One region of the Exiguobacterium sp. PHA03 genome, then DNA from elsewhere that is predicted to be linked to it. Evidence: riboswitches for the same ligand, from Rfam matches in the RefSeq annotation. Region 1 holds a riboswitch; each other region holds the start of a gene.
The links. A riboswitch is a leader RNA that binds a small molecule or an ion and turns the genes downstream of it on or off. The one in region 1 is predicted to bind S-adenosylmethionine.
Positions count from the first base shown of each region.

Region 1 (7,437 bases):
AGTCTATCGCATCATCGATCCGGTGACGGATAAGTTTAAAGGGGATTACGTGACGTTGATGGATGAGGATCCATCGACACTTGAAGCCGTCGATCTCATTGACGTCCGGGACCCATCGTTCCGTAACCGTGTGGAGCAGTTCAAGGTCGAACGCTTGCTTGAACCGATCTTCAAAGATGGAGAGCTAATCTATACAGTTCCAACGATCGAAGAGATCCGTCACTTCCATGAAACGCAGATTGGTCGTCTTTGGGAGGAGTACAAACGTCTCCGTTTGCCAGAGATTTATGCCGTCACATTCAGTGACCGTCTCTGGAAACTCAAACTCGACATGATTCGGGAGACACGACTCGCGAGTGGTTTAAAATAAGACGCACAAACAAGCGCCATTCTTCCTCCCTCAGGATGAACGGCGCTTTTCTCATGTTAATCCTGCTTCGTTTCCGACAGGTGTCATTTCTGTTGGCGCTTGTTCCATCTTCTTACGAAAGTACCACGCGAAACCAAGCGCACCTCCGATAAAGACGATATACGTTATGCGTTGACCGAATTCTGCTAAGGAATCCGCGTAAAAAATACTGATTAAATGATCACTTCCACTAATGAGTAGCAAACAGGCAATCAGGAGCGCAATGCGATATGCAAGCGTCGGGCGGTCTGTCGGTTCAGCATGCCAATACATGATGATATGGTGGGCAAGTAAGACAATACCCAGGATTCCTAATATTCCAATGAGTACTTGCGGCATAATGAACGATCCTCCTGTTAGTAATATCTAGTCTTATTTAAACATAGTTCATACGAATTTCGTCAGGAAAAGTTTCCCGTCCCACATTCCTCACGGTATACTGTAGAAAAATCGTAAGCGATCAAGGGAGGGCATTTTTTCATGAAAACCTTTAAATTATGCACATTGCGCATTTTAATGGACGAGTCAGGACGTGATACGACGATTCCCGTCGCCATTCAAGACGGACTAACGGTCAGTACCGAACAAACGGCACAATGGGTCGCAGAAATCGTCGTTCCTTCGAGCGATCAGCCGATCGTCGATGAATTGTTCACAAAACATTTACGTGCTTTGATTGAAATCACGATCTCACGACCCGATAATGACCCTGCCGCGATGATCGTCACGCCTCTTGAACGGACTGCCTTAAGCGAACACGTCTCCTATGTCTTCACTGGTAAGATGGTCATGATGAAGAATGATTTATCCGAATCGATCTTACGTGAAGTCGTCGAGGATGGATTCGCTGGTGAGGAACTCGTCCAAGAATACAAGGATCGTCGTTCAAAACGCGGTGCACATATCACGAGTATCGCTAAAGAAACATTTAAACAGTATCTAGCAGAACATCCAGAAACACCGATTTCTTAAGGTTTTTCGACTTCGTCCGTGATGTGATCCGCTACATTGATTCGATCAATCGTATAGTGGTCCGTATATTGGATATAATTCGCACATGCATTTTTCAAAGGTGTCCGGTAACTGAATGTCTCATCAATCGACGATAAGGCTGCTTTGATCGTATGCGAGTGACAGACGATTAAGATTCGTTTCCCCTCATACGTTCGTGTCACTTCCTGTAATGCTTCGAATACGCGATCCTGAATCGCTTGTTCCGTTTCAAGACCCGGAACACGTTTCGTATCGTTCGCTTGAACAGCTTCATAAATCGACGCAACCGGTTCACCGGAAGCAGCACCAAATTCACGCTCAACGAGTCGGTCATCGGTCGCTGTGATCGTCAATCCGACCGCACGTCCGATGATTTCTGCTGTCTCAACAGCGCGAGACAACGGGCTTGCTAGCAAGACATCCCACTTTTCATTGGCTAGATAAGCGGCGCTGAGTTCCGCTTGTCTTTTTCCTGTTGCATTCAACGGGATATCTTCTCTTCCTTGGATTCGTTCATTTAAGTTCCAATCCGTCTGACCATGTCGCACTAAACAAATTTCAGTCATGTCTCTGTCTCCTTCATTCAAGAAATATGACTGATTGTATCATGTTTTTCATCGGGAAGTTGTCGCGGTGGCAATAACAACACCTGACAAGTGAAGCGTTCAATTCGTTCGAGCAGTCGTTCAATTTTCAATGGATTTTCTGTCTGTGCAAAACTAGCAAGTGAGTGGGTACCGTTCGGAAAAGAAAACAAACGGACATCAGCTCCGACATCGGCTCCTTTTTCAACGAAGTGAAGAGCTTGGGAAAACGGAACGATTGGATCTTTTTTGCCATGCAGGAGCATGATCGGTGGGGCGTCTGACGAGAGATGCGTCACAGGTGAAACGTGAGTCATGAGCTTGCGCCATTCTTCCCGTCCACCTTTATAAAACTTAATGTGAGCGATCCAGGTCTGAATGAAAGTAAACAATAAAAAATTCGTCGGTGGATATAAGGCAATGACACCACTGATCAATGGCATGTGTCGTTCATCGCGCTCACCAACGAAAGCAGATGGGGCAAGTGCCGTCGTCAGCATGAGTGCAGCTCCGGCTGAGTCTCCCCATACCATCATCCGTCCTCTTAAAATGCGAAGATCTTCTGCTTCTTTGTTCAAAAAGCATAAGGCATCCCGTACATCTTCGAGATTATCCGGAAAATAACTGCCTTCTTCAAACAGACGATAATCGATACTACAAACAGCAACCCCAAGTTCAAGCAGGCGATCAACGATCGGGCTAAAACAGAACAGATCCTCGCGCTCTCCACGAACGAATGCGCCACCGTGCGCGTAGATCGCGACTGGAAACGGTCCTTCCCCCGGCGGATAATAGAGATCGAGTTGTAAGGTACGGTCTCCCACTTGTTTGTAAGTGAGTGTCCGCGGTGCGAGTTGTTTTTCTGTGATTGGCAAGGCGGGTTCAGTCCACCGAAGTAATGCACCGTAATTGTTCCAGATACTTGCTCCCGCAGCTGCCGTCGTTAGTAGTGCAGCTCCCCCCATTAGCCATGCAGTTTCACGTTTCACTTGATCACCTCCAAAATACGTATCAATTCCTTCATTTTATTATCCTTTTACCCCGTTTTAAAAGAAGTCGAACGTCTCGGTATTCGTACTTGACGCTTCTCAAACGTTCCGCTATAGTGAAAAAGTCCAAATCGGAATAATTACGTTTTAATAACGGAGGTAACATATAATGAAAAAAATCATTCCTGCTTTAACGGTCGCATTCGCGAGCGCAAGTATCCTCGCAGCTTGTGGATCAAACACCGATTCATCGACTTCAGATGATAAAAAGACGGAAATCTATACATCGACGTTCGCAACAGCTGCCATTGCCCGTGAAATCGGTGGTAATCAAGTCAACGTGAAGATGATCGTCCCACCTGGAGCAGATCCGCACTCCTATGAACCGACGTCAAAGCAACTCACTGAGATTGCCAAAGGTGACCTTTTCCTTTTGACAGGTACGACACTTGAACCCTATTCAAAAAAAATCCAAGAGAGTCTAAAAGGCACGGACGTCCGGTTCGTCGAGACGAGTAAGGATGTCACTTTGCTGGAATCGGATGCTACGCTTCACGCACATGAAGAAGAGGGACATACAGAAGATGAGCATGCGCACGAAGAAGCAGGGCACGATGATCACGCAACTGATGAACATGCGCACGAAGAGGAAGAACACGATCATGGAAAATACGATCCACACGTCTGGCTTGATCCTGTCAACGCCAAAGCAATGGCACGTTCTATCACAGTCGCCTTATCAAAAGAAGTACCAAAAGACAAAGCAACATTCGAAAAAAACTTGAAAGCGTTCGATCAGCAGGCTGACGCACTCGATAAAGAGTTCAAGCAAGCCGTCGCTGACGGATCAAAAAAAGAACTTCTCGTTACACATGCAGCTTACGGTTACCTCGCCGAACGATATGGTTTCACGCAGCTTCCAATCGCCGGAATTTCCCCTTCCGATGAACCCTCACAAAAGCAACTGGCTGCTTTAGTGAAAGAAGCGCGGATGCATGATTTGAAATACGTCGCGTTCGAAGAAACGGTTTCACCAAAGGTTGCGCGTGTCATCCAAAAAGAAATCGGAGCTAAATCCGTGACGATCCATAACCTCGAGTCGGTGACGAAATCGCAGCAAAACAGCTCGTATTTTAAGTTGATGGAAGAAAACGTCCAGACGTTAGAACAGGCACTTCAGTAAAGTACAGTTGACACGCGTTACTCAATGCGGTACGGTAAGAAACGTGTTTTACAACAATTGAATGACTTCTTTTTATCGCGAGAAACGGAGGGACTGGCCCAATGATGTTTCGGCAGCGGACGATTTGATTCGTACTGTGCCAAATCCAGCAAGCGAAAGCTTGAGAGATAAGAAGAGCGTCTTTATTTCATAAAGACCTCCTTCTTTCTTGCGAAGGGGTCTTTTTTTGTATCTTTGAGAAACGAGGTATCAACAATGAAAGAAACGATTACGCCTAACAAATGGGCACTTCTTCCGCTCGTCGTGTTCCTGGTCCTCTTCATCGGAGCCGGTATCTTCTATGACGATTTTTACAAATTTCCGATTCTGATCGCCGCTTTGATCGCGTTGATCTTTGCTGCAATCATGACGAAAGGATCGATCAATCAAACGGTCGAACGTATCGCAACCGGTGCCGGAAATCCTGATATCATGATCATGGTCTTCATTTTCTTATTAGCCGGTGCGTTCTCTGGAACAGCGGAAGCGATCGGCGCAATCGAAGCAACTGTCAATGCTGCTTTGACGTTCTTACCTCCTTCACTCCTGATGAGTGGGATATTTGTTATCGCAGCATTCATCTCGATGGCAATGGGTACCTCGACAGGAACGATTGCCGCACTTGCTCCAATCGCCTTCGGTATTCATGAAGCAACAGGTATCAACGTTGCGATCGCAGCAGCGTCAGTCGTTGGTGGTTCGATGTTCGGTGATAACTTGTCGTTCATCTCGGATACGACAATCGCTGCCGTTCGGACACAAAAAACGAACATGCGCGATAAATTCCGGACGAACTTCATGATCGTTCTCCCGGCTGCCGTCTTAACGGTCATCTTACTCGCGTTCGTTTCTGGTTCTGGCGATGCGGCAGCAGCTAAAGCATTCGAGTTCTACAAATTAATTCCGTATCTCGCCGTCATCGTCCTTGCACTATTTGGTGTCAATGTCATTCTTGTTCTCGTCGGTGGCACATTGCTCACTGGAATCATCGGTATGATCGACGGTAGCTTTGGCTTAAGTGGGTTCGTCCTTTCGATGTCTGAAGGAATGATGGGCATGGCAGAGATTTCAATCTTGACACTCCTCATGGGTGGTCTCGTCAGTTTGATCACGTTCAATGGCGGAATCGCCTACTTGAAAGAGACGTTGACGCGCAAGATTTCACAGCGTCGCGGTGCTGAATTCAGTATGGCAGCACTCGTCAGTGCGACGAACCTCGCAACGGCGAACAATACGATCTCGATTCTCGTCGCTGGACCACTCGCGGCTGAAATCGCTGATACGTATGAAATCGACCGCAAGAAATCAGCGAGTATTCTTGATATCTTCTCTTGCGGTATTCAAGGCATCATTCCGTATGGGGCACAACTGCTGATCGCAGCAGAGTTGACGAAGACAGCTTCACCAGAACTGATTCCGTATCTGTTCTATCCGTTCCTGCTCTTCGTCTGTGGATCGATTGCCATCATCTTTGGTTTCCCACGTCCGAAAAAATCAGTTGCTCAACAGGAAAAAATCTCTTCTTAACCAACGACAGGTCCGATCATGGTGATCGGACCTGTTTCATTATTTTTTCTGCTTCGCTTGTCGTTCTAAAATCAAATACGCGATTGCTGGAAGTGGAAACTGAAGGAGTCCCGCGCCTCCCCATACCCACGGGTTACGTCCTGATTTTCGTGCACTGAAAAATAGGCTAACTGCTTGCATGACCAACAAGGCACTAATACTAAGCCAAGCTCCCTTTGATAGCTTTTTATTCTTTTGAGCCATCCTTTCTCCCCCTCTTTCTGACATACGGTCAGATGTGATGAATTCTCTTTTATTTTAACCCATTCTATTCCTCCATGAGCATGGAAACGGACGGTTTCGTTCGTTCGTGCTAAACTAAACGAGCAAATCTAAACTACGTTTTATGAGGAGGAGTAACACATGCAATACGCAAAACTTTCAAACGGTATTACGATTCCCCAAATCGGATTCGGTGTCTGGCAAGTAGACGAAGAAACAGAAGCACCCGCTGCTGTTGCTGAAGCACTACGTGTCGGCTATCGTCATATCGATACAGCTGCTGTCTATAAAAACGAGCGCGGTGTCGCAAAAGGAATCAAAGAAAGCGGCGTGAAACGTGAGGATCTCTTCTTAACGTCGAAAGTCTGGAACGATGATATTCGTGCCGGTCGGACGAAGGAAGCATTCGCAGAATCGCTCGAACGTCTCGAAACAGACTACCTTGACCTCTACCTGATCCACTGGCCAGTCGAAGGCTATATCGAAGCGTGGAAAGCAATGGTTGAACTTTATGAAGCAGGCAAGATCAAAGCGATCGGTGTCTCGAACTTCAAGGAACATCACCTCGATACATTGGCAGAAGAGGGCTTGATGGCACCAATGATCAACCAAGTCGAATTGCATCCACAATTGCCGCAACACGAACTGCACGAATACTTGCAAGATCACAACATCCAAGTCGAAGCATGGAGTCCACTCATGCAAGGGAAATTCCTCGAAATCAACGATTTCAAGGAAATCGCAGAGAAGCATGGTAAGACACCTTCACAAGTCGTCTTGCGCTGGCACCTCGACAACGGTATCGTTGCTCTTCCAAAATCCGTCACACCAGAACGCATTGCAGAAAACTTCGACGTCTTTGATTTCCAACTCGATGCCGATGATCTTGAGAAAATTGATCGTCTAGCAACGGATGTCCGCCTCGGACCGGATCCAGACGAAATCGATTTTTAATCTAAAAGTTATTGTAAAAAGAGTGATTTCCATGTGAAGTCATCTTGATTTAGATGAACGACAAGAGACCCGTTTCCAGTCGACGACTTGGAAGCAGGTCTCTTTTTTATAGATGGTACTAGTCATACGTAATAAATCAAAATCGTATCTTCCGCTTCTTCTGCCTTTTGAAAATAGGCACGCAGATCGGCGAACTGCTCCCAGACATATTCGAATTCGCCCGGTATTCCAGCTTCATCATGAATCGAAGCGAGTGCCCGTTGATCGAAGTTTCGCATCACTTCAGCGGAAATGATCAAAAGCGGTAAAGGAAGAATACCGACGATTGCCGCTTTTTCCTCATTGACGATCAACTCTTCACCAATGATCGCTCGCCCTAGATTATAGTGCGTTTCCTGATCAATATAGATATCGATTTGATTCATCAAATGGTAGATGGCATTCGTTTGTTCGAGGGCAAACAATTGTTCATGGTCGGGTTGTGTCTCATGAATGAAT
Region 1 covers NZ_JAUTYQ010000003.1:225,232-232,668, reverse strand. Annotated here, with positions in the region: gene Q7C19_RS13690 (nicotinate phosphoribosyltransferase) at 1-370, shown strand, start outside; gene Q7C19_RS13685 (hypothetical protein) at 422-748, opposite strand; gene Q7C19_RS13680 (YwpF family protein) at 890-1,381, shown strand; gene Q7C19_RS13675 (histidine phosphatase family protein) at 1,378-1,968, opposite strand; gene Q7C19_RS13670 (alpha/beta hydrolase) at 1,986-2,975, opposite strand; gene Q7C19_RS13665 (metal ABC transporter solute-binding protein, Zn/Mn family) at 3,145-4,158, shown strand; SAM riboswitch class I at 4,228-4,332, shown strand; gene Q7C19_RS13660 (Na+/H+ antiporter NhaC family protein) at 4,414-5,724, shown strand; gene Q7C19_RS13655 (hypothetical protein) at 5,764-5,967, opposite strand; gene Q7C19_RS13650 (aldo/keto reductase) at 6,127-6,939, shown strand; gene Q7C19_RS13645 (hypothetical protein) at 7,062-7,437, opposite strand, start outside.

Region 2 (7,437 bases), on a different contig from region 1:
TCTTGACGCCAAACTTCATGATCGGATACTGCACGATCAAGACGGTGATCGCATTGATCGTGATTAAGATCGCATAGAGTGTCTTCCCGCCTTCAAGGAGTGACGTCTCCGTCAAGAATTGCGGCAAGGTCGAATTGAACTGGCTGTAGCCGAAGACCCCGAAGATGATGCCGGCGAGTGCCAGCGTAAAGGCGATATCCGTCCGCAACAGACGAACCGTCGCTCCGAACGAGACCTTCTTGCCACCATGTGTCTCAGTGATTGGATGACGTTTAAATAAGAATCCAATCATCACCCCGTATGCCATATAGACGAACGCCGTGATGTAAAACGTTGCGGACGTATTCCCCGCACTCAGCAGTAAGGCAATTCCTGGTCCGATCGCAGCTGCGATGTTGATCATCGCGTAACGGATATTGAAGACGAACAATCGGTTCGCTTCGTCCGTCGTATCACTGATCAAGGCACGAGCGGATGGCTCAAAAATCGAACGACAGACTCCGTTCAAGGCACTGAGGATGAAGAATGCCCAGAACGTCTCGACTTGCGCGAGTGCGATGAAGACGATCGCGAACCCGATCGTTCCGGCGAGCATCATCGCCCGGCGACCATACCGGTCCGACAATGTACCGCCGATGAAACTCATAACGAGACTGGCGATCGCCGAAATACTGAGAACCCAGCCGACATCGACCGGATCAAACTTCAGAACGGTCGTCATGTAGATAGCGAAAAATGGCATCGTAATGAACGTTCCGAGACGTGAGAAAAACGTCCCGAACAAGACCCCGATTGTCAACGGATGCAGTTGACGTATGCGTTGCATATGATTCCCCCTAACCCCTGTTTCAGACAAATGAAAAGCATCCTTCCATTATATAGGAAGGATGCCGGCTTCGGTGAACTTATTTGCTGACTGGAACGACCGCACCTTTGTACTTGTCGAGAATCCAATCTTGGTTTTTCTTCTCGTGCAGCACGTCAAGAAGTGCTGTGACACGTTTGTCTTTCTCATCGCCGTCACGTGTGACGATGATGTTGACGTATGGTGAAGACTCATCTTCTGACGCGATCGCGTCTTTCAACGGGTTCAAACCGTTATCGATCGCATAGTTCGTGTTGATGAGGACGGCGTCGCCTTCATTGTTCTTGTAAGCTTGCGGAAGAAGCGATGCTTCGATGTTCGTCTTGAACTTGAGTTTCTTCGGGTTCTCCGCGATGTCACCGAGTTGCGCGTCTGTCGTTTTACCGTCTTTGAGTTTGATTAATCCTTCGTTTTGAAGGAACGTCAAGACACGACCGCGTTCCGCGACGTTTGAGCTCGTTAAGATCGTTGCACCGTTTGGTAACTTATCAAGTGACTTGTATTTCTTCGAATAGATACCGAGTGGCTCAACGTGGACGCCACCTGCGTTCGCAAACTTATACGATTTGTTTTCTTTCTCTTGTTGCTCGAGATACGGTACGTGCTGGAAGTAGTTCGCGTCGAGTTCTTTTTCAGCGAGCGCTTTGTTCGGAAGCACGTAATCTTGGAACTTCTTGATTTCAAGCTTGTAGCCTTTTGCTTCATATTCCTTTTTGACGTGTTCGAGGATCTGAGCGTGCGGTACGTTCGAAGCACCGATGACGAGTGTCTTGTCGTCGCTTCCTGATGATTTTTCGCCACAAGCAGCAAGACTGATTGCTAAAACGGATACAGCGGCAGTACCTACGAATTTTTTCCAAACTTTCATGAATGATTCCTCCAATATGAATAAAATTTGAATTAACGTTTATCGATTGCTCGGATCAGTAAGTCCCCAATGATTTGGATGACGAAGACGATTGCTAAGATTAAGAGGGTCGCAATGACGATGACATCGTTTTGAGAACGCTGGAATCCTTCGATGAAGGCCATGTCCCCGAGTCCACCTCCGCCGACTACTCCGGCCATTGCCGTGTAACCGACAAGTGCAACGAGTGTAACCGTGATACCAGAAACGATAGCAGGCAATGCTTCTGGGATTAAGACTTTGTAGATGATTTGGAACTTCGTCGCGCCCATCGATTCAGCTGCCTCGATGACACCTTTATCGACTTCGCGAAGTGCGAGTTCAACCATCCGACCGTAGAACGGTGCGGCTCCTAAAATCAGTGCCGGTAATGCTGCTGTTGGTCCGAGGAACGAACCGACGACTGCTTTCGTAAATGGAATCAATAAGATCAGTAAGATGATGAACGGAATCGAACGGAAGACGTTAACGATCAAGCTCAAGATCGAATAAAACGCCCGATTTTTGAACAACAATTCTTCATTTGTCGCAAACAATAATAAACCAATGATCAAACCGAGAACGAATGTCGAAAGACCAGCGACTGCCGTCATATAGATCGTACTGCCTGTCGCTTCCCACACCATGTCCCAGTCTAGGTTGTCAAAGAATGAAATCATCGGTGATCCACCTCCACTTCAACATCACTGGCTTGAAGCTTCGTGATGACCGCTTGTGTTGCTTCTGTTTCCCCGATTAACTGAATGAACAGTGTACCGAGCGCCCCTTCCTGTGATTGACCGACGTTTCCGCCGATGATATTGAACAGGACGGGTGAATCCTTCATGACTTCCGCGAGGATCGGACTTTCCGCCGTCGATCCGACGAACGTCAACTGAACGATTTTTCCGGTTGGGTAGCGTTCGCGGAGTTTCGCGAACGTCAACTCGTTTTCCGATGGCGACGTCAATTGTTTGACGAATTCCTTCGTCATCGCTTGCTTCGGATGACGGAAGACTTCTGCGACCGGTCCTTGTTCGACGATTTTACCGGCCTCCATGACGGCGACCCGGTGACAGATTTTTTGAATGACGTGCATCTCGTGTGTGATCAAGACAATCGTCAGTTTCAATTTTTCATTGATGTCGACGAGTAACTCAAGAATCGAGTCCGTCGTCTTCGGATCGAGTGCACTCGTTGCCTCGTCACATAAGAGAACGTCCGGGTTCGATGCGAGTGCCCGAGCGATACCGACACGTTGCTTTTGACCACCCGATAATTGCGACGGATAGGCTTTTTCACGTCCATCCAAACCAACGAGTTGAATCAGTTCCGCAACTCGTTCCTTACGGCGAGCCTTCGGGAAGCCACCGAGTTCGAGTGGGAACATGATGTTTTCTTCAACAGTCCGTGACCAGAGTAAGTTGAAGTGCTGGAAGACCATCGAGACATTCTTGCGGACGCCTCGTAATTCTTTTGGTTTCAGTGATGTCATTTCGACACCATCGATTTGAATCGAACCACTCGTTGGTGCTTCGAGCATATTCAACAATCGGATCAAGGTCGATTTCCCTGCTCCGGAATAACCGATTATTCCAAAAATTTCACCGCGCTCGATTGTCAGATCGACATTCGCGACGGCTTCGACCGCTCCGCGCTTTGAGCGATAAATCTTTCCTACGTCTTGTAAACGAATCACAACTGTCCCTCCTAAAATAAAAAAAGTGCGCGCGTTTTAGAGCAAACGCGCGCACTTTTCAGTACACAAAACCATTTGCTCTCATCTCCCAGACTTTTGTCTGCTGGAATTAGCACCACTTCGGATTAGATCCGCGGTTGCCGGGTTTCATCGGGCCAGTCCCTCCACCACTCTCGATAAGAGTTTCGGTATTAAGTTTGTAGAATATATTCTGAATATTAGCAGGGGTTATTTTTGTTGTCAAACAGTTTTTTCAGAAACTTTTTCGAGGAACGTGAAAGCACGTGTTAAGTCTTCTTTCAAATCTTCCGCATCCTCAAGTCCAACTGAAATCCGAACGAGACCGTCCGTGATGCCGAGTTCTGCCCGACGTTCTGCTGGGATCGACGCGTGCGTCATCCGTGCCGGAACGGAAATCAGGCTCTCGACGGCACCAAGACTCTCAGCAAGTGTGAAGAAATGTGTCGCCTCGACGAGTTTTTCTGCGTTCGCTGCTGAACCGACATCAAAGCTGATCATCCCACCAAATCCAGTCGCTTGTTTCGCTTGGATGTCGTGACCAGGATGCGATGCAAGTCCTGGGTAGAAGATGTTCGAGACGATGTCTTGCGCTTGCAAGAACGCAACGAGATCATGTGCTGTCTCTTCGATCGCATCCATCCGGATACCGAGTGTACGAAGACCACGGACGAGCAAGAAGCTGTCTTGCGGTCCAAGCACGCCGCCTGTCGAGTTTTGGATGAAGTGCATCTCTTCGCCGAGCGCATCATCTTTGACGACGACAAGTCCAGCGACGACGTCCGAGTGTCCGCCGATGTATTTCGTCGCACTGTGCAAGACGATGTCTGCACCGAGCGCGAGTGGTTGTTGATGATATGGTGTCGCGAACGTGTTGTCGACGACGAGTTTAAGATCGTGACGTTTGGCGATCGTTGCGATCGCTGCGATGTCCGTTACTTTCAACAACGGGTTCGTCGGTGTTTCGACGTAGACGATCTTCGTGTTGTCTTGGATCGCTGCTTCCGTTGCTGCAAGGTCCGTCGTATCGACGAATGTCACTTGAATGTTGAACTTCGGTAAGACGCGTTGCATCAAGCGGAACGTACCACCGTAGACATCATCTGTCATGACGATGTGGTCGCCAGACTCAAGCAAGTGGAAGACGGCATGAATCGCTGCCATCCCAGAACCGAAGGCAAAACCACGTGCGCCACCTTCAAGATCCGCAATCAATCGTTCGATGCTCGTCCGTGTTGGATTCGCTGTCCGTGAATATTCGTATCCGTCTTTGAGTTGACCGATTTTATCTTGCTTGTATGTGCTTGTTTGATAGATCGGAGGTGTGACGGCTCCTGTTGCCCGGTCGACACCTGTTCCTCCATGAATCAATGCTGTCTTCTTACGCATGAGTTTCGTCCACCTTTTCAAAGATTTGTTGGCTTAAATAGCGTTCGGCACTGTCTGCGAAGACGGTGACGATCGTACTGCCGGGGTGACGCTTCGCGATATCAAGCGCAGCAACGAGCGCTGCCCCTGCTGAGCTACCGACGAGTAATCCTTCGCGAGCAGCGAGTGTATGAACCGCGTCAAATGCATCACGGTCAGAAATCGTATGAATCTCATCAACGAGTTCACGTGGCACGAGGCTTGGCCATTTCGCTGTACCGATACCTTCTGTCTTATGCGGACCGGCTGGACCACCGTTCAAGACGGAGCCTTCCGGTTCAACGATTGCTGCTTTTGTACCGAGACGTTGTTTTAAGAAGTCCGCTGTTCCGGCGAACGTACCACCTGAACCACAACCGGCAACGAACCAGTCGATATGCGGCAAGTCCGCCATCAGCTCAGGACCGAGTGTCCGCTGATACGTGACTGGGTTCTCTTCGTTTTCGAATTGTAACGGAACGTAACTATTCGGAATTTCCTGACCGAGTTCTTTTGCCCGGTCGATGGCCCCTTGCATATCGAGTTCAGTCGGCGTGTTGACGACGGTTGCGCCGAGTGCCCGCATCAACGTCTGTTTTTCCTGACTGAATTTTTCCGGAACGACACAGATGACTTGAAGATCATATTTTTTAGCGGCGAGCGCCAAGCCGATGCCGGTATTCCCGGCTGTCGGCTCGATGATCGTACCGCCTGGTGTCACATGTCCGTTTTCGATTGCTGCATCAACGAGTTGAATGCCAAGGCGGTCTTTGACGCTGCCCCCAGGGTTCATCCATTCGAGCTTCGCCAAAATGCGCGTACCAGCAGGCAAATCGAATGAAGTGATCTCGTAGAGTGGTGTGTTTCCGACGAGGTCGCGGACGTTGTTCGCGATCATCCGAAGACGATGTCCCATTCATCACGACCGGCAAGCATTTTCTCGGCATAGTGCTTCGCTCCTTTGAGGTCATGTGCGCTCGCAAATCCACATTGGACTTCGTTTTGCGCTGGAATCTCTTCTGCTGTGAGGACGTCTTTCAACGTCTTCTCAACGAGTTCGCTCATTTTTTCGACCGAGTCGAAGTTCATCATCGCCATGTAGAAACCTGTTTGGCATCCCATCGGCGAGACATCGATGACATCATCCGAGTAGTTACGGATGTTTTCAGCAAGTAAGTGCTCGAGTGTGTGCATCGCACGCATCGGCATTTGCTCAACGTTTGGTTGCGTGAAACGGATATCGTATTTGACGACTTGGTCGACTTTACCTTCTTTATAACCCGCGACGCGGATATAAGGTGCTTTGACTTTCGTATGATCCAGGTTAAAGCTTTCGACGTTCATTTTTTGAAGTGCCATGATTTATTCCCCCATTTTCTCGGCTTCTACGAGCCAGACGAAGTGATTGTATTGTATAAATTTAACAGTGAATCCCCGTGATGTAAACAATTCTTCCATGACTGGAATCAACGGGTAGAACTCGCGTTCGAGATCTTCCGCTAACGCATCAAACCCTTGAGCACGTGCTTCACGGATCGTTTGCAGGCGTGCCTCTTCTGAGACGAACATCGTATCCGCGTAGACGATTTTTCCGTCTGCCGGTAAATGTGATGCCATCAGTTCGATTGCTTCTCCCTTTTCCTCATCTGTTAGATGATGAAACGCATACGTCGAAACAAAACTGCGTGCTTCCTTCGCCTCGAACGAGAGGAAGTGACCGTCTTGTACATCAAGTGACGGAATCTTTTCCGTCAGGATTGCCCGCATCTCCGGACTTGGTTCGACGGCGAGTACGGCGTCGTGACGTGCCAGAAGACGTTGTGTCAGGTTCCCTGTGCCTGCTCCGAATTCAATGACCGGCGACTGCGCTTTATCCGCTACTGTATCCAAAATCTCATCGTATCGACGAAAAACCTCTTTATACTCCGGATCATGTCCGGTTACTGTCTCGTCATACGTTGATGCCCATTCTGTGAAAACATCCATAAAACGTACTGTCATGCCTTGTCGTCCTCCATCTCACCAGTTAATTCCGAGTAATCGGATATGAATTAAAGTAATTTTCCTTATTCGCATTGTAGCAAGGAGATTCCATCCTGGCAAGCGACCGGCTCGAAAAACTTCCAGAAAACAAAAAAAAGGCGTTGCCGGCGAACCGACAACACGAATAATGTGGTTAGAAATGCTACGAAGGAAAACCCAGCTCCATTCGGAATTGTTCGCTCTTCCGCGTGGAGGACGGCGCCTGTTCGACATGATCGCCAGCTTACGTTCACTTCTTGATCAGTCCTTTCGATCCACCACCTATCTATTGCACCGCTTCGTCTTTGGGGGACGACTTAAGGGGAAACAATACACGGGCTTAGGATGGGAGAAAGGGTTCAAGACTTGAAGCGTATTGAACGATCACCTCTGCTAGACTTCCTATAATGCATTTCTAGAAGTTGTTATGAATATACCATTCATATTTCGGCGTTGTCAACGGATTATTGTAAATATTCCGACAATTTAACAAAAAGAAAAATCCAGTTGGACTTTTCTTACCGTTCTTGACAGAAAGCA
Region 2 covers NZ_JAUTYQ010000001.1:1,697,740-1,705,176, forward strand. Annotated here, with positions in the region: gene Q7C19_RS08925 (MDR family MFS transporter) at 1-826, opposite strand, end outside; gene Q7C19_RS08930 (MetQ/NlpA family ABC transporter substrate-binding protein) at 906-1,733, opposite strand; gene Q7C19_RS08935 (methionine ABC transporter permease) at 1,766-2,431, opposite strand; gene Q7C19_RS08940 (methionine ABC transporter ATP-binding protein) at 2,428-3,450, opposite strand; SAM riboswitch class I at 3,529-3,633, opposite strand; gene Q7C19_RS08945 (bifunctional cystathionine gamma-lyase/homocysteine desulfhydrase) at 3,691-4,857, opposite strand; gene Q7C19_RS08950 (PLP-dependent cysteine synthase family protein) at 4,850-5,773, opposite strand; gene Q7C19_RS08955 (S-ribosylhomocysteine lyase) at 5,770-6,234, opposite strand; gene Q7C19_RS08960 (class I SAM-dependent methyltransferase) at 6,238-6,876, opposite strand; gene Q7C19_RS08965 (thioredoxin family protein) at 7,416-7,437, opposite strand, start outside.
Region 2: linked by a shared signal. The riboswitch ahead of Q7C19_RS08940 (methionine ABC transporter ATP-binding protein) and the one ahead of Q7C19_RS13660 (Na+/H+ antiporter NhaC family protein) in region 1 are both predicted to bind S-adenosylmethionine.

Region 3 (7,437 bases), 130 kb from region 1:
TCGGAAGCAGCGATGCTTCTACAAGGACTTGGCATCAAGGAAGACCTTCACTCGAAAACGATGGCTGAGCTGACAGGATCTGAAAAAGTTAAAGTCTTGCTTGCCCAAGCATTGTTCGGTAAACCTGACATTCTTTTACTCGATGAGCCGACAAACGGACTCGACCTGAAAGCTGTCAAATGGCTTGAAGAATTCTTGATCGGATTCGAAAACACGGTCATCGTCATTTCCCACGACCGTCACTTCTTGAACAACGTCTGTACGCACATGGCGGATCTTGATTACGGTAAGATCCAACTGTATATCGGAAACTATGATTTCTGGTATGAATCAAGTCAGCTTGCTTCGCGTATGGCAAGTGACCAAAACAAGAAAAAAGAAGAGAAGATTAAAGAACTTCAAGCCTTCATCGCACGTTTCAGCTCAAACGCTTCGAAAGCGAAACAAGCGACGTCACGGAAGAAATTGCTTGATAAAATCACACTCGACGACATTCGTCCATCATCACGTCGTTATCCGTTCGTTGGCTTTACGCCAGAACGCGAAATCGGAAATGATCTCTTGATGGTCGATGGTCTCTCGAAGACGATCGATGGCGTCAAAGTCCTTGATAATGTCCGCTTCTCGTTGAACAAGACGGATAAAGTCGCGTTCATCAGCCAGAGCGATATCGCGATCACGACACTATTCAAAATCCTTATGGGTGAGATGGAACCGGACAGCGGTACATTCAAATGGGGCGTCACGACTTCCCAATCATACTTGCCGAAAGATAACTCGGAATTCTTCGAAGGCTCGGATAAGACGATCCTCGATTGGCTCCGTCAGTATTCACCGGCAGATGAGAGCGATACGTTCCTCCGTGGATTCCTCGGTCGGATGCTCTTCTCAGGAGAAGAAGTCATGAAAAAAGCATCTGTCTTATCCGGGGGCGAAAAAGTCCGTTGTATGCTTTCAAAAGCGATGCTCAGTGGTGCTAACGTCCTTGTACTCGACGATCCAACGAACCACTTGGATCTCGAATCGATCACGGCACTCAACGATGGTTTGATCGCTTATAAAGGCGCAATGCTCTTCAGCTCGCATGACCACCAGTTCGTCGAAACGATCGCGAACCGCATCATCGAGTTGACACCAAACGGTATCGTCGATAAAGAAACGACATACGATGAGTATTTGAACAACGATACGATCCAACAGCAATTAACAGCGTTATACGCACAATGATTTTAAAAGAGACCGGAACTGTCGTTTCGGTCTCTTTTTTGAACACGTTGAAGGAGGAATGCGATATGCGACATCGCGTATGCGCTGCGTTGATTGAAGAGCAACAGATTCTAATGGTCGAGTTACATACCCCTTCCCGGACATTTTGGACGTTACCCGGCGGAGGTGTCGAGAACGGTGAAACTAAAGAGCATGCCGTCGTGCGAGAAGTGTTAGAAGAAACGCATCTTCACGTCACGGTCGAACGGAAACTTTACGAGATTTCAATGGATCAAGGAACAGAGACATGTTTTCTCGTTCGCCGTGTCTTAGATAGTCCTGAACCTCGACTCGGGATCGATCCTGAACTATCGCTTGATCAACAAGAATTACGAGCTGTTCGGTTTTGACCATTAAAGGAGCTTCAAGATGATTCACAGATTTCTCGTTTGCGTCGACTATCGTAACGATATAATCTTTGGATTAAATGAAAATTTAATAACCGTATTTATACTTAAAAATAGTAGTCGGTAACTAAGCTTTTTGATAATCCAAAATCGCTCGATCCAGCGATAGAAAACGAGAACGTTATCAAGGTGTCGACTGCCTATCCGTTTTACCGAGTGGTCACAAATCGTATACGAATCGATAAGATATGAAAAAACGGATTCTCAGGCGCGGGAATCCGTTTTTTCATGCATTGTTCTTCTTTTGTTTCGCTGCCTCTTCTTCGACACGTTGCAACAAGGCCTGAACAATTTTCTCGTTTTCTCGTTCGCCACCGAGTGACAAGAGACTTTTCCCAACGAAGTTTGCCCCTTCATTTTTTCCTGTATAAATCAACAGACAACGAGCGTGTCCAAGTGGTTTGAGCGTAAACGTCATCTCAATCTTAAATATTTTAGCTAACGTGAATCCAATCGTATTTTGTTTAAAGTCCGGCTCATTCGTATAGGCTAAATCGGTCACGATGTAGGTTTCGAGTCGGTTGCCCTGCATGTACGTTTGACGATACGTCGAACCGACGACACCCGGTTTTCGTTCAATCACCTCATGCTGGACGACGTTCGGAATCAGACGTTGCAGCCGCGTGTGATCAAACAAGTGCCATGCTTCCTCAATCGGGATATCGAGCTGTCGTTCTTCTCTCCACGTAATCATAGATCCGCCCCCTTTCTATACAAATACCCTGTCATCCGGTCTTGTAACGTCCGGTGACAGGGCGGGAGCAGATTCTTATTTTACTGTGCTTGTTTCAAGAGCAGCTCCGAGGAACTTCGCCAGTTCAAGCATGCCGTAGCGTCCTGCAGCAGCTTCGGCATCGGAATTATAGTTCGTATTCGTATTGACATCATACGTATAGATCGTACCTGACGCATCCTTAATGAACTCGATACCTGCGACCGCGATCTGGTTCGCTTGGAGGAACGCTTCGTACTTTTCAATGATTGGATCATCGAAGCCTTCAACGATTTGGAACTTCATCGGTGTTTGCGGCGCTTCTTCACCAACTGGGCAAAACAAGTCATCAATCACACACGCATCAGCTGGGCAAAGTTCGAATCCTTCCGACGTATCGACTCGGACCGCATAGACGAATTTTCCACCCACGAACTCACACCGCGTGATGTACGGTTCTGGTGCTTGGATGTACTCTTGAATCAACGTGATGCCATCGACTGGTTCGTCGAATGTCGAACCATCGAGATAAGCTTCAAGTGCTTCAATCGAATGGAATAACTGGACGCCGAGACCTTTCCCGGCACGGTTATGTTTCGTGATGAATGACGAAACACCGATTTCTTTTGCTGCTTGTACGATTTGATCACGTCCGACAGCAGCTGTTGTCTTTGGTACACGAATCCCAGCCTTACGCAATGCCGTGTATTGATTGACTTTGCTGACTTCAAGACGGAGCGCACGCGTTCCGTTAAAGACAGTCCGGTCATGCTCTTCTAACCAAGCGAGGACCCCTTCCGTCAACTCTGGCGCATAACGATGCCCCCGCGTATGCGAAGACGCACTCATACGACTGTAAAAGACACCTTCTGGCGGCAGTTCATCTAACGGTACGATTCCTTCATTCAAGTGCCACTGCTCGTACGGCAACTTGAGTTCGTCGAGACGTTTGATGAGATGATCCGTCCATTCTTGGTTTTCGTGGAGAATATGAATTTTTGTCATGATTGTTGACCTACCTTTCGTTTCGCTTCGACCAGTGGCATTACGTCACGGGCAAAGCGTTCCATTTCTTCGAGTTGTGGTGAGAATTGTAACAAGAGCAACGTGACACCAACGGCTTCGAACGCTAGAATCCGTTCGGCAATCTGTTCTGGTGTTCCGATCAAGTTCGGTCGCAGACCACGGTTCGAGACGGAATAATCATTTCGCTCGACCTGTTGTTCGAGTTGCGATTTACTGATGAAATCTTGATAACCGGCATAACCGGCGCTGTCTTCCTTGACGTCCGTGATGCGTTGCCACTCAAGAAGCGCTTCTTCTTCCGTATCCCGGCAAATGATGTAGGCAGCAAGACCGAAGCTCTCAAGCGGTGCGTGTCCCGTCGCTTCCCGGCGTATTTTCATGTCATTGATTTTATGAGCTACTTCTTCAACAGTGCCTCCATGCATGACGTAGGCATCACAATGTTCGACGATCGTCCGTTTTCCGGCTTCACTCTCTCCACCAGCGTAGAGCTTAATTCCCGGACGCTGGACGGGTTTCGGATGGAGTTCTGCCTGTTCGATCGTATAGTGATTGCCGGAGAAGCTGTACGGTGACGCATCTGCCCATAGTCCTTTCATGACCGTGACGAACTCTTCCGTTCGGGCATAGCGTTCATCGTGTGCAGTAAAAATACCGTTGTATTGTTTTGCTTCTTCTGCCCACCAGGCCGAGACGACATTGAGCGTAAATCGTCCTCCACTCAACTGATCGATGTTTGCCGCCATCTTCGCCGTCGTCGCCGGATTATGGAACCCGGGACGAACCGCTGTCATGATTTCAAGACGTTCTGTTGTTGCAGCAATCGCCGCTGCCGTTGTCCATGCCTCAAGACTCGGTTCCTTGATGCCTTTGATATCGTTCAAGTTCAATTCCGCAATTAACGTCGTCGAGAAGCCGATGCGTTCAGCTGTTTGTGCGACTTGTTTCGCATAATCGAATGTCGCTGGCATCTGTTCATCCTCGACGTTACGTAACCATCCCCCAAAAATCGGTAACCAAAAACCATACTCCACTCCATCGTCCCCCTTATCATAAAAAAACGCTCTTTTCGAAGTTCGAAAAGAGCGACGGTATCTTGTCCTGTCCGCTCTTATCTTCAGAAGGTATTCCTTCCTGGAAGTAGCACCTTCCGCCATAGCGGGGTTGCTGAAGTGTCTTCGGGCCAGTCCCTCGACTTCTCTAGATAAGATGTGTTGCATTCATCGTACAGAATTCATTGAACTAAAGCAACCATTAAACCGTCTTTTCCTATCGGATTTACCCCTAAAGAAAAATCCCGACGTAGTGTCGGGATTCGGAATTAGTATGGTGCGACGAAATCTGATGTCTGCTCTGGCGCCTGCTCCCCACGAATACGATCGTAGAATTTGGCAAGCGTGACACTGAAGTATGGTCCGACCCATAGGACAGCAAGACCAAGCGTAACGATGACAAGCAACGCCCAACCAATGAATGATAGGAAGAGTAAAAATGCTTCCATTTTATGACCATCCATGAGTTGACGTGAACGCGTGATTGCCTCGAGAATACCGATTGACGGCTCATCCCGAAGGATGTAGTACGTCAACAAGTAAGAGAATGACTTGATGATACCAGGGATGATTAAGAGTAACGTCCAGAGCGCGATAAAGATGAATTGAACAATGGCCAGCCCCACCACTTTCAGGAACATACCATATGGCTCAAACAAATCCGTCACTTTCGTTTCTTCGCCACGAGCAATCGACATGGCAATCCATGTCCAACCGACTCCTACTGGAATCAATAAAATCGACACCAATGATACAACGAGATCTATACTACTAGACGGCTCATCGATATCCGATCCAAATAAATTAGGAACACCCTGAATAATACTAAACAGCAGAAAAGCTAGGACTGCAAATCCCCAACGACCGCTGAGCGACTCCTTCGCTGCTTTCTTTAATTGAGATGACATGAGTAAGGTCCTCCTTGAAAAATAAGTTCTCACCTTACTCTACGGCTTAAAACTTCTAATGTTTCACTCTTTTTTCAATAATTTCCCGTCTCGTTGCTGGTTGAGCCAAGCACGCTCAAGTTGTCGTCCACATGTTAGAACGAGCGTTGAACATCGAAGCGCTTCATCGCAAACGAAATGTCATGTTTTTCGTCTATGTATGCTGATATATCTCCACAGCCGGATCCCGTTGCTTGTATTTCGCGACGATGACGATCAGGACCGTGATGATCACAAGCAGGAACCAAGAAGACAATTTTCCGAGATCAACGACTTCCCATCCTCTTTCCTGATGCGGATAGACCCACCCTTTAAAGAACGTCACGATATTCTCAGCGATCCAAATAAAGAACGCGATCAGTAAAAAAGACAGGACGAGCGGCATCCGGTAGATCGTCTGCTCGATCGTAAAATGAACCCATGACTTATAGAAGACAAGGACGACGAGGACCATCAATAGCCAGCGTGCATCGAAGATCCAGTGGTGGGTGAAGAAGTTGAGATAGACGAGACTGCCTACGCTGATCGCAAGCCAAGGTGGTGGGAATGCTGTGAAGCGTAAATGAAATCTTCGGAACGCTTGACAGACATAACTTGCGACACTTGCATACATGAATCCTGCATACAAGGGAACACCAGCCACTTTCGTTAGAGCCTGTTCCGGATAACTCCAAGACCCAACGTTCACTTTGAACAGTTCAAGTGCTAGACCAATCACGTGAAAGAGTAAGATCAGTTTGAACTCTTCCAGCGTTTCATAACGCGTGACAAGTAAGACGATTTGGACGAGAAGACACCATAGCAACAGGAGATCGTATCGAGCGATCGGTTCAGCAGGAAGATAACGTGAAAGAGCAAGCGCTGCGAAAATCATGACGGGAAAGACGCAACAGACGGCTTCTATGTATGTAAAACGAATCAGGTGTCGGATCGCTTTCATCCTGTCATCTCCTTTTTTCTTCAGTATACGTTTCTCTTTCGACCTTCCCCTCCTTCTTAAGATGGAAAAAACGGAAAATTTCGTCTTTCTTCTTCTACTTTCCTCATGATACAGTTAACGAATCAATTATTTTTAAGAAATGAGGTGTTAGACATGACGCGTCATCGTGCTTCCTGGTTATTACGCGCTACGTTAAAGTGGGGACTCTTCCTACTCGGTTTATTTTTACTCGCTCTCGGCTCATCGATGATGATCACTGCTGAACTCGGTGTCTCGACGTGGGATGTATTGCATCTTGGTCTCCAAAAGAAAACACCACTGTCCGTCGGAACGATTATTTTGCTCGTTGGTCTATTACTCGTGTTCGTTAAGTACACATTAGACCGCGTCACACCACAAATTGGAACACTCGTCAACGCGATTTTCGTCGGTGTCTTCATGAATCTTGTCCTTAATTCTCATCTCTTACCCTCTTTTGAGTCGATCTGGTTGAATACGATCTGGTTGATTTTCGGCATCTTCATCATCGGCATGGGGGCAGGTCTTTATGTTGCTGTCGGATATGGAGCCGGTCCACGCGATGGGTTGACGCTGACACTTGCAGAGCGATTTGGAACGTCGATTCGTCTGATGCGGACGATCATGGAGGTCACGGCATGCGGCATTGGCTGGTTGCTCGGTGGTCCTGTTTTCTTCGGTACAATCCTCTCGATTTTCTTAATCGGACCATTCCTACAATTTTGGTTGTTCTATTTCCGTCGGATCATTGCAGCGATCGATGCAAAAGGAATTCCAGCGTCTAAACGCCAAATTAGCTAAGTCGCCTGACTCGATATCATTCCGCGTGAATGATATCTCTTTTTATGTTAAAAGCAAATAAGTTGCGTCATCAAATTAAACACGTTATATTCGTTTACATATCAATCTTTGATACGTCAAAGGTTTCTTCGAACGAAGGGAAGGATGTGATGGATTGAGTATCTCCTGCACTGAAAAAGGACGATTGATCTATGCACTCGTTTCTGTCAATAAGACGATTGCTCAAAAATTCGATCTCTGTACGGATGGTTTTAGTCAGACTCGAATG
Region 3 covers NZ_JAUTYQ010000003.1:91,698-99,134, reverse strand. Annotated here, with positions in the region: gene Q7C19_RS13030 (ABC-F family ATP-binding cassette domain-containing protein) at 1-1,227, shown strand, start outside; gene Q7C19_RS13025 (NUDIX domain-containing protein) at 1,293-1,616, shown strand; gene Q7C19_RS13020 (SRPBCC family protein) at 1,900-2,367, opposite strand; gene Q7C19_RS13015 (ATP-grasp domain-containing protein) at 2,443-3,390, opposite strand; gene Q7C19_RS13010 (LLM class flavin-dependent oxidoreductase) at 3,387-4,445, opposite strand; SAM riboswitch class I at 4,520-4,622, opposite strand; gene Q7C19_RS13005 (DUF975 family protein) at 4,733-5,371, opposite strand; gene Q7C19_RS13000 (DUF817 domain-containing protein) at 5,565-6,350, opposite strand; gene Q7C19_RS12995 (YczE/YyaS/YitT family protein) at 6,504-7,169, shown strand; gene Q7C19_RS12990 (MarR family winged helix-turn-helix transcriptional regulator) at 7,324-7,437, shown strand, end outside.
Region 3: linked by a shared signal. The riboswitch ahead of Q7C19_RS13010 (LLM class flavin-dependent oxidoreductase) and the one ahead of Q7C19_RS13660 (Na+/H+ antiporter NhaC family protein) in region 1 are both predicted to bind S-adenosylmethionine.

Region 4 (7,437 bases), on a different contig from region 1:
TTCATGATTCAACTCTCCCTTTATATGTATGATTAGCGCTTGTCTGTTTTTCGCGCTAGTTGATTGCCGAGTGCTTGAATGCTCTGGACGATGACGATGAGGACGACGATCGTCACGATCATGATGAGATTATCATAGCGATAATAGCCGAAGCGGATCGCGAGGTCACCGACACCTCCGCCGCCGACGATCCCAGCCATCGCCGAGAAGCCGATCAAACTGATCGTCGTTAGCGTGATGCCCTGAATGATGCCAGGGAGTGCTTCTGGTAAAAGGATACTGACGATGATCCGTAATGGTTTCGCTCCGCACGCTTCCGCTGCTTCGATCAAACCAGGTGGAATCTCACGCAGTGATGTTTCGACGAGTCGTGCGAGAAACGGAATCGCTGCGACACTGAGGCTGACGGATGCTGCTGTCGGACCAATCGTATTATCAAGCAAGAATTTCGTTAATGGAATGAGGGCAACAAGCAAGATGATGAACGGCAAGGACCGGACGATGTTGACGACGAAGTCAAGGACACGTCGGATGGCAATGTTTTGAAAGAATAAACCGCGGTCGGTGACGAACAGGAGAATCCCGAGTGGAATCCCGACGACCAATGCGAAGGCAAGCGAAATGCCAACCATCCACGCCGTCTCACCAAGTGCCTTCAACAACTCGGGTAACATCGTTTGTATACGATCAAGCCACATCCTGAATCACCTCGAGTGTATGAAGTTCCGCCGCAAGCCAGTCGAGGGCAGGTGCGATTTGATCGGAGGATCCCGTCAAGCTGACGATTAAGACACCAAAAGCGACGTCTTGGATGTAATCGACTTTTCCGTGCAGGATGCTGACCGAGATATCGTATCGACGGATGGCTTCCGATAACGTACTTTCACCGGTCTTCTCGCCCGTGAACTGCAGGCGGATGATCTTTCCCGGTGTCGCTTGCAAGATGCGTTCCGGTAGCTCGATCTGGAGTGCCGTGTCGACGTAATGTTGTGTCACCGGATGTTTGGCTTGACTGAACAAATCGTATGTAGAGGCGACTTCGACGACTTCCCCTTGCGACATGACCGCGACACGATGGCAAATCTGTTTGACGACATCGATCTCATGCGTGATGAGGACAATCGTCAATCCGAGTCGTTCATTCAAATCTTTCAACAAATCTAAAATCTGCAGCGTCGTGACCGGATCAAGGGCAGAGGTCGCTTCGTCACATAACAAGACGGTTGGATCATTCGCGAGTGCCCGGGCAATCCCAACGCGCTGTTTTTGTCCGCCGCTCAACTGACTCGGGAAGTTCGTTTCGAATCCTTCGAGTCCGACGAGTGAGACGAGTTCACGGATCCGTTCTGGAAAATCTGCTCGTTTGACGCCGGCAGCCTTCAGTGCGAAAGCAATGTTATCTGCGACATTACGCGACTGGATCAATTGGAAATGCTGAAAGATCATTCCTGTCCGCAAACGAAGTTGACGCAAATCTGCTTTTGACATCCCACCGAGCGAGACACCGTCGACCTTGACCGTTCCTTGTGTCGGATGCTCGAGACCGTTGATCAGACGAAGTAACGTACTCTTACCGGCACCGGATTCGCCGATGATCCCAAAGATTTCTCCTTTTTGAATCGTCAAATCGACATCCCGTAATGCGAAAATCGGGGTCCGGTCTCGGACGAACCGTTTCGTAATCTGTTTGAATTCAATCATTTGCTCATCTCCTTGTACAAAAAAAAGTCGCTTTTTCCTAGTAGCAGAGCAACCAGAAAAAAGCGACGAAAGTGTAAGATTTCGTAACTTATCTCTCAGAATGAATCCATTCTGTAGGATGTGGCACCGTTCCTGATAGGTGGTTGCCGGACGTCGTTGGGCCTAATCCCTCGGTCGCTCTCGATAAGTAGTTATGCTGTTGGGATTTACTTTAACGGAAATGATTCCCATCTGTCAAATGTTTTTTCAGAATTATTCCGCAACAGGTGTCCGGAACAGGTTGAGCGTTCCGATTCGGTCGACGGCCTCCTCTAGCCGTTCGACGTCAGCAATTAAGCTGATCCGCACGTATCCTTCGCCGTATTCACCAAAGAATGATCCAGGGGTCACGGCGACGTGTGCTTCGTCAAGCAGATGATCCGTGAAGCTTTGGGACGTGTATCCTTCCGGCACGGGGAGCCAGACGAAGAAGGAACCGCCCGGTCGTGGTCCACTCCAGCCGATTGCATCGAGTTTCGTAAACAATGCATCGCGTCGTGTTTCATATAAGCTACTTAACTCACGGACACATGTTTGGTCACTCGTCAGGGCAACGGTCGCTGCATGTTGGATCGGTGTGAAGGCACTGACGTAGAGATGTTCCTGATACGTCTCGATGCTTGAGATGACGGACGGATTTCCGATCGCGAAAGCGATTCGGAAGCCAGACATGTTGAAGCGTTTCGAGAGTGAGAACAACTCGATTCCGACATCTTTCGCCCCTTCCGTCTGCAAGAAGCTTCGTGTGGGACCATCAAAGCTGATGCCACCGTAGGCTAAATCATGGACGACACAAATATCATGGGCATCCGCGAAGGCAACTGTCTGTTCGAAGGCTTCTGCTGTCGCTGTCGCACCTGTCGGATTACTCGGGTAATTGAGGAACAACATCCGGGCGCGCTCGACATCTGTCGTATCAAGTAAATCGTAATCCGGCAGGAAGTTATTTTTCTCAAGCAATGGAAGCGTAATCGGGTAAGCACCAGCAAGTGCTGCTCCAGACAGGTAATCCGGGTACCCCGGATCCGGGACGATGACACCTTCTCCAGGATTGACGATCGTTTGTGGTAAGGCGACGATTCCGGCTTTACTACCGAGAAGAATTGCGACCTCGGTTGCCGGATCGATCGTGACGCCGAATTCGTTCGCATAAAAGCTCGCGACGGCTTGCTTTAAAAAATCATGTCCACGAAATGGTGGATATTGAAGGTTTGTTGGCTCATCGATCGCCTGTTTCAAGGCGTCGAGAATATGTACGGGCGTCGTTTGATCGGGTGTTCCTTGACCAAGGGTGATGACATCATGTCCGGCAGCTTTCACAGCACCGATTCGGTTCGCAAGTTCAGCGAAAACGGGAGCAGGAAGCCGATCGATGGCGATAGATGGAGCGAAATGTTTCATGGATGTGTGCCTCCTTCGTAGTATTGTCGTCAAGGATAACGAATATTCAGTCAAAAGAAAAGAACTTTTTTGAAATTCAAAAAAATCGTCCAATAAACAGGTACAGATATGTGGAGCGGGAATAGAGAGTAGGGAGAGGAGTGAGGAGATGAAGCGAGCTAGCTGGAAAGAAGCAGTCGTCTATCAAGTCTATTGGCGCAGTTTTAAGGATTCGAATGGGGACGGCATCGGTGATTTGCGAGGTGTCATCGACAAGCTAGATTACATCGCATCGCTTGGTGTCGATATCGTCTGGTTAAATCCATGTTACCGTTCTCCAGACATCGATAATGGCTATGATATTGCCGATTATTACACGATCATGGACAAGGCGGGGACGATGGGCGATCTACAAGAGTTGATCACAGCGGCTCACGCACGCGGCTTAAAGATAATTCTTGATTTGGTCGTCAATCATACGAGTGACCAGCATGACTGGTTCCGTCAGTCGCGGGACCGAATCCACGACAAGGATGATTGGTACATCTGGAAAGATGGAACGAAAGAGACTCCCCCGAACAATTGGCGGTCGTACTTTGCGCCGAGCCCGTGGACGTGGAGTGAAGAGCGCGAACAATATTATTTCCATTCTTTTGCGAAAGAGCAACCGGACTTAAACTGGGAACAACCGGCTGTCCGGCAAGCGATCTACGACATGATGAACTGGTGGATCGCTCAAGGGATTGACGGTTTCCGGATGGACGTCATCAACTTGATCAAAAAACGTTCGCTTGAGGATGTCGTCAATCCGTTTAATCTATCGTATCTCGGGAATCAACCAGGTGTGCACGACTTCCTTCAGGAAATGCATGCGAACGTCCTTGCCGGGAAAGACTTGTTCACGGTCGGTGAGATTCCGTTCGTTGGTCCGGAAGACGGTCTGTTATATGTCAGTGAAGAACGTGAAGAACTTCGGACGCTGTTTCACTTCGAAATCGCGGACGACATGGAGGCGATGGATCTTTTACGTTTCAAGGAAATTCAGAAACGATGGTATGACGTCTTGTATCCGTTAGGCGTCAATTCACAGTTTCTCAACAACCACGATCATACGCGACAAGTGACCCGCTTCGGCAGTGAACGATACCGAGTCGAGAGTGCGAAACTACTCGGTTTGATGTTGCATACATTACCTGGCATTCCATACGTGTATCAAGGAGAAGAGATTGGGATGACGGGGATTCGCTTCTCGGATCCGTCGCTCTATCAAGACGTCGCCTTTCGCAATCGATATGAAGAGCGCGTCGCTGGCGGCGAGGATCCGGAGGTCGTACTCTCGTCAATGCAGTTACTCGCACGCGATAACTCCCGCACGCCGATGCAGTGGGACGGTACGTACGCGGCAGGCTTTACGAGTGGGAAACCGTGGTTAGCGGTCAATCCGAATTACACGGACATCAACGTCGCGCAAGCAGAAGCCGATCCATCATCCGTACTTGCCTTCTACCGAGCATTGATTCAGATGCGAAAGGATCATCCAATCATGGTCTATGGTACGTATCGCGACTTAGCTCTTCATGATCCGTATCTCTACATCTATGAGCGGGAACTAGAGGGAGAAGTGTGGCGGATCGTTCTCAACGTGCATGACGAACCGATGCAAACTGCCTTCGTTTTATCACAAGATAAGTTGCTTGTGTCGAACTATCCAGATATCTCGGATGAACTACGTCCTTATGAAGCACGTGTATATCGATATACTGTTACAGAACAGAATTGAACTGCTGGACGAAAAAACATCCGCGACGTGTCAGGAACGCGTCGCGGATGTTTTTTCGTGTGTTATTTGAAAGGTGACGATTTTTTCGTCTGTAAGACGTGCGTGAATCGATCGACGGCTTGGCGCATCTCGTAACTTGGTCCAAGGATGAGGGGACCATGTCCGACGGCAAGAATATCTGGAGACAGTTCCGTTAATTGATCGGCGGAGCGAAGAGCAACGTCCGGATCCCATGTCGCAAGTGCTGGGAACGGAAATTGCCAACGGACGTCACCGGAGACAGCGAGTCCCCCTTGTGTCTGAAAGGCATCTCCGGCGATCAGCATCCGACTACCTTCATGCCAAAGAGAAATCGAACCAGGTGTATGACCTGGCGAGGCGATGACGCTGAGGCTACCGACTTGTTGACCACTTTCGAGCAATCGATCTGGACGTGTTTTGATGTTTTTCGGAATACCGCCTTTTAAAGGAGTCGTTTCGCCTTCGCGTAGCGTCTCGTCCCCACTGAGCAATGCGGCATCACGGTAACTGATGCATACTTGAGCGAGAGGAAAGGCATTCGCAAGGAAATCGAGCGAGCCGACATGATCGGCATGTGCGTGTGTCAGGATAATCGCGCCGAGCGGTTTTTCTTGCTTTCGAATATAGTGATAAAGCGCCTTTGCGTTGATTCCGAGTCCGGCGTCAATCAATGTCAAACTGTCTGCTTCTTCAAACAGGTAGCAATTGACCGGGAAAAAGGATGGGGTCGTCTGCAATTGGTGTAAACGTTCGATGATCGTGACACGCATCGGCTTCACTCCTTCAAAAAGTAAATAGACTTCTTCTTTAGTATCGTCTGTTTTTGAATAGGCGTCTAGACGGATTATGTGTAAAAAGAGGCACCATCTATTACTAGATGATCCCTCCCATGCTAATTATTCAAATGTCACAGCGAAGACAGCACCGGCATGTGGTGCATCATCTCCGTTGGCAGCTGTCGTGACGAGTAAGCGATCTTCGTAAAAAATCGGACATGTCGGATTCGAGACAGGGAAGTCGACATGATCCAGTTTTTCGCCCGTCGTAAGATTCCAACGTGTGATACATGATCCGGCGTAATGTGCGATCCAAGCATGACCTTCAGCATCCTTCGTCATACCATCCGGGAATCCTTCTTCCTCTTCGAGATCAACGGCGACGCGTTTATTCGAAAGTGGGGCATCGGGAGCGTAGTCGAAGGCATAGACTTTTTTCGTTGGTGTATCGATATGATAGAGCGTCTTGCCATCTTCTGACCAGACGAGTCCATTAGAGTTCGTTAAGTCTTCGTGTAAAACCTCGATGGAACCGTCATGACGCAGACGGAACAGCCCAGCTGTTTTACCGTCTTCTTCATTGATGCTACCAGCGACATATTGTCCGGTCGGATCGAGCTTGCCATCGTTCATCCGATCAGAATCCGGTAATGACAATTGATGTTCGAGAGACAGATGTCCTTCCTTGAGATCGAACGTGCCAAAGCCATGTGCTGATGTGACACGCAATAAGTCCGGAGCGTCCGTCAAGGCAATCGATGTAATAGCGCTTGGCAACGTATATGGTTTAAGTGCTTCTGTAACAAGATCATATGAAAAGAGCAGTTGATTCGGAATATCGACGAAATAAAAGCGTTTTGTTTTTGCGTCGTAAACAGGAGATTCACCTGTCTTACACGTGATATCAATGAATAGGGAAACGGTCATGAGTACTCTTCCTCCTAAGCGGACGGCTCTACATGCTGTCCAAGTAATAACAATTTAGTATACCTGTTTTGATACGCAATCAAACCTAAGTCAAGGTGTATACTCGCAACGACTTTGGGAAAAGAAACGTTAAAAAAATAGCCTGCTTCCAAAGCAGACTATCGGTATGAACGTGACGTCAGCGGCTTTTCACCAGTAGGTTGACCGCTTCCTTCACGAGTTCTTCTGTTTGTCCATCGCCGTTTTGTTCTGCTTCCTTGACACACTCGATCAAATTCGAGCTAACGACGACGCCGATCGTCCGGTCAATCGCAGAACGGGCAGCGGAGAGCTGGGTGATGACATCGCGGCAATCTTGCCCTTCTTCCATCATCCGTAAAATACCTCGTAGCTGTCCTTCAATCCGACTAACACGGTTTTTCATCTTCCGATCATAATCCATTTTTATTCCTCCGATTCCCGTTGACCTGACGTCATGTAGTATCTTTATGCTATGCCCATTACGGTATCGCTGTCAATTCAGCAGAATTTTAAGCTATACTTTTAATAGAATGAGGGAATATGGATGTGGTGAAGTTTTTTACTTAGAAAATGGGTGAAATCGAAAACGATTTGGTGTCAGCTTGCGTATACTATATGATAGGGCTGACGTCAGAAGGAGGAGAAGGATGCACACTCAATCCGATGAATCGCTTTATCATCTGATGCGTAGCGGTGACGAGCAAGCTCTCGAGACATTATACGATAAGTACGAGAGGTTATTGTTTTCATTCGCCCATCGCTTTACGAATAATGACCGGTTGTCCGAAGAAG
Region 4 covers NZ_JAUTYQ010000001.1:1,887,182-1,894,618, reverse strand. Annotated here, with positions in the region: gene Q7C19_RS09920 (MetQ/NlpA family ABC transporter substrate-binding protein) at 1-5, opposite strand, end outside; gene Q7C19_RS09915 (methionine ABC transporter permease) at 33-698, opposite strand; gene Q7C19_RS09910 (methionine ABC transporter ATP-binding protein) at 688-1,701, opposite strand; SAM riboswitch class I at 1,787-1,891, opposite strand; gene Q7C19_RS09905 (aminotransferase class I/II-fold pyridoxal phosphate-dependent enzyme) at 1,954-3,141, opposite strand; gene Q7C19_RS09900 (alpha-glucosidase) at 3,290-4,900, shown strand; gene Q7C19_RS09895 (MBL fold metallo-hydrolase) at 4,963-5,691, opposite strand; gene Q7C19_RS09890 (SMP-30/gluconolactonase/LRE family protein) at 5,818-6,624, opposite strand; gene Q7C19_RS09885 (metal-sensitive transcriptional regulator) at 6,803-7,066, opposite strand; gene Q7C19_RS09880 (RNA polymerase sigma factor) at 7,293-7,437, shown strand, end outside.
Region 4: linked by a shared signal. The riboswitch ahead of Q7C19_RS09910 (methionine ABC transporter ATP-binding protein) and the one ahead of Q7C19_RS13660 (Na+/H+ antiporter NhaC family protein) in region 1 are both predicted to bind S-adenosylmethionine.